2 regions of the Plantactinospora sp. A48 genome follow, and region 2 is predicted to be linked to the other one. Evidence: riboswitches for the same ligand, from Rfam matches in the RefSeq annotation. Region 2 holds a riboswitch; the other holds the start of a gene.

Region 1 (3,400 bases), on a different contig from region 2:
GCCCGCTGCGGAAGCTCCCACGCGGTCCGGAACACCTCCCGGACGTCGGCGGGCAGCTCGGTGATGCCCTGCACCGAGCCCTCCGCGCGTTTGATCTGTTCCCGGATCTGCGCCGTCCACAGGCCACGGGCCTTCAACTCGTCAACCAGGTAGTTGTTGACCTGGAGAAACTCGCCGGACATGGTCTCGCGCTTGAACAGGTTGGACACCTGCGGCTCGATGCACTCGTAGCAACCGGCGATCGACGCGATCGTCGCGGTCGGGGCGATCGCGACGAGCAGCGAGTTGCGCAGCCCGTGCTTGGCGATCGCCGTACGCAGCGCGGCCCACCGCCCGGTCTGGGTGGGCACGGCCCCCCACAGGTCCGGGTGCAGCTCGCCCCGGGCCGCGCGGGTCTGCGCGTACGCCGGATGTGGGCCGGACCGTTCGGCGAGCCCCGCCGAGGTCTCCAGCGCGGTCAGCAGGATCTCTTCCTGCACCCGGGTGGACAGCTCCATCGCCTGGGCCGAGTCGAACGGCAGGCGCAGGGTGAAGAAGGCGTCCTGAAGGCCCATCAGCCCGAGCCCGACCGGCCGCCAGCGCGGGTTCGACGCCGCCGCCTGCTGGGCCGGGTAGTAGTTGATGTCGATCACCCGGTCCAGGAACACCACGGCGGTGCGTACGGTCGCCCGCAGCTTCTCCCAGTCGACGCCGTCGGCGGTCACGTGCGCGCCGAGGTTGATCGAGCCCAGGTTGCAGACCGCGGTCTCGGTGTCGTCGTTGACCTCCAGGATCTCGGTGCACAGGTTCGACAGGTGGATCGTGTTCCCCGGCGTCCCGGTCTGGTTGGACAGCCGGTTCGACGGGTCCTTGAACGTCATCCAGCCGTTGCCGGTCTGCGCCAGGGTGCGCATCATCCGCCCGTACAGGTCCCGGGCCTTGACCGTCCGGACCGCTTTCTTCTCGGCCGCCCGGTACGCCTCGTCGAACGCCTCGCCGAACAGGTCGGGCAGCTCGGGCGCGTCGGACGGGTCGACCAGCGACCACTCGCCGTCCGCCTCGACCCGGCGCATGAACTCGTCCGGGATCCAGTTGGCCAGGTTGAGGTTGTGGGTACGCCGGGCATCCTCACCGGTGTTGTCCCGCAGTTCCAGGAACTCCTCGATGTCCGGGTGCCACGGCTCCAGGTAGACACAGGCCGCGCCCTTGCGCCGGCCGCCCTGGTTGACCGCCGCCACCCCGGCGTCGAGGGTCTTCAGGAACGGCACGATGCCGTTCGACCTGCCGTTCGTGCCCCGGATCAGGGCGCCCCGACCGCGTATCCGCGACCAGGAGATGCCGATGCCGCCGGAGAACTTCGACAGCTTCGCCACCTGGTGGTACCGCTCGTAGATCGAGTCCAGTTCGTCGCGCGGCGAGTCGACCAGGAAACACGACGACATCTGGGTGTGCCGGGTCCCGGAGTTGAACAACGTCGGCGAACTCGGCAGGTACGCCAGCGACGACATCAGCCGGTAGAAGCCGATCGCCTCACCCGGCGTCCGGGACAGCCCGCACGCGACCCGCAACAGCCAGTACTGCGGCGTCTCCACCACCAGCCGCGACTGCGGATGCCGCAGCAGGTACCGGTCGGCGACGGTACGCAGTCCGAAGTACTCGAACCGCAGGTCGCCGGCCGGGTCGACGGCGTCGTCGAGCTTGCGGGCGTTGCGCGCCACGAACGCGGCCGTGTCGTCCCCGATCAGCCCCAGACCGTGGGCGTACCGGATGGACTGGCTGAAGCTCGCCACCTGCTGCCCGCGAACCTCCTTGTCCACGTACGCCGCCAGCAGCCGCGCCGCCAGCCGTGAGTACTGCGGCTCCGTGCCGATCAGCTCGGCCGCCGTCTGGATCGACAGCTTGTCCAACTCGGCGGTGGTCGCGCCGTCGTAGAGACCGCTGATCGTCTTCGTCGCCACCCGCAGCGGATCCACCTCGTCGAGGTCGGCGACCCACCGCTCCACCGCCCGGACGATCTTGTTGACGTCCACCGGCTCGGCATCGCCGTTGCGCTTACGGACCCGCATCACCTGCCGGCGCTGCTCCGGCACCGCCTGCTCCGGCACCATCCGATCCGGCGCTGACTGATCCGGCGCTGGCTGATCCGGCGCGACCCGCTCTCGCGTTGCGGTCATGTCCCCCTCCTCGCACCCGTCCAGATGGTCGACGGACGCGCGGAAGGACGCCACCGGTCGCCCTCGGCATGCCTGCCGACGGCCCGGCTGGTGGCGTCGGCCGTCCCGCGCGGCCTTCGACCGCCGCACGCGACACGTGCGGCGCGCTGGCAGGTCTTCGGACTCGTGGGCGTCGTACTCGTGCCTACTGGCCGTCGCTTCCCAGACCCGAGGATCCAGTGCTGTGTGACGGCGGCCGTTCCCACTCACCGCTGCGGGGCAGTCCCGGATTCCCACCGGGTTCCCTCTTGCCCCGGCTACCGACGGTCGGTAGCCGGACCAGCTGCGGGCAACACCATATATGGGTACGGCGTCCGGAGGAAACACCAGATGCTGTGTCGGGCATGTCACTGTGGATTCGCGGCCGGCCGGGCCCCCGACTCCTCGACGTACCGGCCAGAATGGGCTCCGGCCGGTGCGGAGGGGAGGACCAGCGATGCGAGTGGTGTCCCTGGTCCCGTCGCTGACCGAAGCCGTCGCGGCCACCCTGCCCGGACTCCTCGTCGGCGCCACCGACTACTGCACCCACCCCGCCGGGCTGGCCGTGCCGCGCGTCGGCGGCAGCAAGTACCCCGACCTCGACCGGGTGCTCGCGCTGCGGCCGGACGTCGTACTCATGAACGTCGAAGAGAACCGGCGGTCGGACGCCGAGGCGATCCAGGCGGCCGGGACAACCGTCCGGCTCACCTACCCCCGGACCGTCGACCAGGCCCTCGACGAACTCGCCGACCTGCTGCGACACCTCGGTGCGGACCGGGAGCCCGGGTGGCTGGCCCAGGCACGCGCCGCCTGGGCCAGCCTCACCCCCGCCACACCACCACGCTCCGTCGTCGTCCCGGTCTGGCGACGCCCGTGGATCGTGGCCGGTGGCGACACCTTCGCCGCCGACGTCCTGCGCCGGTTCGGCCTGCACAACCGCTACTCCGAGACCGCCGACAGATATCCCCGACCGACCCTCGACGAACTGCGCGGCACGGCCCCCGACCTGGTCGTGCTGCCCGACGAGCCGTACCCGTTCTCCCGCACCGACGGTCCGGAGGCGTTCCCCGACCTCCCCTGCGCCCTGGTCTCCGGACGCCACCTGACCTGGTACGGGCCCTCACTCGCCGAAGCACCCCGGATCCTGACCGCCCAGCTCGCCCGGTCCGCGCCCGGAACCCACTGACCCCGGCGCCGGGAGATCAGCCGGCCAACTCCCGGACGAGCAA
Region 2 (3,400 bases):
GCGTACACACCGGGGTGTCGACACCGTACCGCTCGCACGTCCGCGGACGCCAGAGCGGCGGCGGACCGGCCCCCCGACGCGGTCCCGGCCAGACCGCCACGCCGGCCGACACGGCGGCGGCCAGACCGCGACGCCGGCCGGCACGGCGGGCAGACCGTGCCGGTCGGTCCGGGTGTGGCGGTCAGACCGCGACGCCGGTCAGGGCGCCGTGATGCTCGGCGCCGCACCCGCGCCGAAGGCCCAGCCCTCGACGCTGCCCGGCGCGGGGTTGTAGCTGCTCGCCCCCGACGAACTGAAGGACCACGGGCCACCGTGCGGGGCGTGCCAGTACGACCAGTACGCGGTGACCGGCGGGGTGTTGACACACGGTTCGGTGGCCGAGGTCGGCTTGCCGTTGATCCGGCAGACGAAGGCCAGGCCCCAGCGGGCGGTGCCGGTCACGGTGAAGCCAGCACCCTGCAGCGCGGCTGTTCCGGTGGCCGGATCGCCCAGCGCGCAGGCGACCTGGACCCCGCCGCCGAGCGCGGCGAAGTCGACCACGACGGTGACCCCCGAGGTGCCGGTGCAGGCGGCGGCGTGCGCGGCCCGGGGTGCCGGTTCGACGGCGGTCAGGGCGACGGCGGCCAGGGCAGCGGCCAGCAGCCCGGCGATCCGGACGCGGATGGCGGATCGGTGACGGAACACGGGTCCTCCTGAGATCGGGTGAGCTACGGGACGGGTCACGGGCAGGTGGGGGCAGGTGCGCCGGGGGTGGCGCCGGCGGCGGACAGGTGGGCGTACCCGGTGCCGGTCAGACCGAGGACGGCCTGGCTGGTGGCCCGGACCGCGGTGTCGGGGTCGAACGCGCCGCCGTCGAAGTCGACCGCGCCCCGGTCGGTCGGTGTCCCGGCGCAGCCGACCTGGAGCCCGGCCAGGAACGCGCGGGCCCGAGCCCAGACCAGCGGCCGACCCCCGGTCCGCAGCGCCTGCGCGGCGAGGCCCGTGCTGTTGGCGTTCGGGGTGCCGGCCGCGTTGCCGAAACCGCCGTCGGAGCCCTGCACCGACGCCAGCCAACGCAGCCCGGCGGCGGCGTCGGTCGGGCGGTCGGCGGCCTGTAGCGCCTGCACCGCGAGTGCGGTCGCATCCACATCGGAGGTGCAGACCGGCTGCTCGGGCAGGACCGGATAACCCCCGTCGGCACACCGGGTACCGGCCAGCCAGGCGGCCGCCCCGGCGGGCGCACCCTGCGCGGTGCGGTCCAGGGCGAGGATCGCGAACGACTGGCTGAACGCGTTGCTGAAGTCCCCGTACGCCGACCGGTCGGTGAACCGTCCGGTGGCCGACTGGAGCGAGCGCAGCCGGGCGGTCAGGTCCACCCCGCCGACGTCGCTGGGGTCACCACCGCGCACCTCGACGGCGAGGGCGAGCTTGGCGGTGGCGCCCGCGTACGCCTCGGCGGTGCCGTCGCCGAGGTATCCGTCGCGGATGTCCGGCCGGGTGACCCAGGCCAGCGCCCGGGCGCCGAAGTCGTCGGCGACACCGGCGGCGGCGAAGGCGAACACCGCGTCCAGGGTGAGCCCCTGATCGGGGTAGGTGACGCCGTCGAAGACCGCCTCGAAGCGTTCTCCGTCGACGAGTTGCCGGGCGAGCCAGCCGGCGGCGGCCGCCGGGCGATTCACCACCGGTGGTGTGCCGGCCCCGGTCGCGGGTTCGGCGGTTCCGGTCAGCGCGGCGGCCGGCCCGGGTATGCCGGCGGCGGTCGCGACAGTGGTGGCGGCGGTCGCGGATCCGCCGGCGGCGCTGGCGGGTGTGCCGAGGGTGAGGGCGGCGAGCGTGCCGCAGAGCAGGGTGAGCAGGCGGTGCCGGCTCAGGCGGACGACCATCGGAAGCGCCTTTCCGGCCCGGCGGTCGTCAGAACCCGGCCGACCACCGACGCGGCGGGTCGACCGGGACTCCGACCCGTGGGCCACGACGGGTGGGGGAGCGGATGCGGGTACGGCGGGTATTCGGGCTCACCGTCGAGATGCCTCTCGACCGTCTACCGTTGCGGGCCAGCGCCGGACTTCGACCGGACTTCCCCCGCGCGTACGGGCTGATTGAGTTGTGGCGTCAGTCTGGCCAGGCGTGGCCGCCGGTGTCAAACACCGGTCGGAAGCTGGTGCCGTGGGTGCCCAATCTTCTGCGGGCGACCGCCACCCGTGGACGGGATCGGCGAGAATGCGGGTTGCCTCACATCCGGGATCTCAGCACGTCGACCTCGCAGCCCGGCGATGAGGGGTCGAAGCCGTGCTCGGCCAACCAGCGGATCGCCAGCAGGCTGCGCAACGACCACCACGCGCGGATCACGTCGAGATCGACGTCGGTGCCGTAGCCGGCGACGACGTCGGCAAGGTGCTCCGGGTGTCCCAGCGTCAGGCTGGCGAGGTCGTACAGGGCGTCGTCCCGGCCGGCCTCCGACCAGTCGATCACGCCGGTGACCTGATCGTCGTCGACGAACACGTGGGCGACCTGAAGGTCGCCGTGCGTGAAGACGGGCGTCCACGGCCGGAGCGCGACCTCGGCGACCTCGCGGTTGCGGACGACCAGGTCGGTGGGCAGGACGTCGTTCGTGACGAGCCACTCGCATTCGCCGTCGAGGCGCGATGTGATCTCGTCGAGGTTCCGACCGGGCCATGGTGGCGGTGGGGCCTCGTGCAGCTTCCGGACGGCGGCCCCCGCCGCGGCCCACGCCGCCGGCGACGCGGTCGACGGCTGGCCGAGGCGGCCGAGAGCCGTCCCGGGGAGGGCGGCGAGCGCGAGCACCGGCGGTTTGCGCCACCGGACCTCCGGGGTCGGGATCGGCGCCATGGCCATCGCGGCGACCTCGATGTCGGTGCGCGTCTGATCAGCGTCGATCTTGAGGAACACGTCACCGACGCGCAGGGTCGCGCGCTCCTGATGGGCGACGATGACCTTGACCTCAGCCATGTCGGTCGCCATGGCGGAATCCATGCCGACCACTATGGCGGACTGGCGCCGAGGCCACCACGGGTTTGTCGGCCCGGCCAGCGACCCTCGGTCCGTTGCCCTGCCCGCCCCGGACGGCCCGGTCCCCGGCCCGCCGACCGGGCGAACGTTTCCGGGGTCGCGCTAGCGGATCTTCGCGACCGCGCCGTACATGGCGGTCTCGGCCGCGCTGGGGCGGGGCGGCACCTCGTCCTCGGCGTGCCACTCGGCCACCGAGACGATGCCCGGCGGCACGAGTTCCATCCCCGGCAGGAACCGGGCCAGCTCGTCGCGGCCGCGGAACTGGAACGACACCTGGGTACGCTTGTCCGCCTCGTTGACCGCCGAACTGGTCTCCGGCGGCATGTGGTCGTCGGTGGCGTGGGTGATGGTGAGGTAACTGCCGGCGGGCATGGCGGAGGCCAGTCGCGCGACC

Evidence for each region. Region 2 has a riboswitch for cobalamin ahead of ACXN5W_RS01435 (peptidase). Riboswitches for the same ligand answer to the same signal wherever they lie in the genome.
Region 1: it holds a riboswitch for cobalamin, as region 2 does, so the genes downstream of both, ACXN5W_RS16160 (ribonucleoside-diphosphate reductase subunit alpha) here and ACXN5W_RS01435 (peptidase) in region 2, are expected to answer to the same signal.

Annotation. Positions count from the first base shown of each region.
Region 1 covers NZ_JBTIXF010000027.1:67,357-70,756, forward strand. The annotation lists gene ACXN5W_RS16160 (ribonucleoside-diphosphate reductase subunit alpha) at 1-2,153, opposite strand, end outside; cobalamin riboswitch at 2,285-2,491, opposite strand; gene ACXN5W_RS16165 (helical backbone metal receptor) at 2,629-3,357, shown strand; gene ACXN5W_RS16170 (SigE family RNA polymerase sigma factor) at 3,374-3,400, opposite strand, start outside.
Region 2 covers NZ_JBTIXF010000001.1:311,826-315,225, reverse strand. The annotation lists gene ACXN5W_RS01440 (hypothetical protein) at 199-684, opposite strand; gene ACXN5W_RS01435 (peptidase) at 720-1,862, opposite strand; cobalamin riboswitch at 1,960-2,082, opposite strand; gene ACXN5W_RS01430 (aminoglycoside phosphotransferase family protein) at 2,209-2,970, opposite strand; gene ACXN5W_RS01425 (SAM-dependent methyltransferase) at 3,109-3,400, opposite strand, start outside.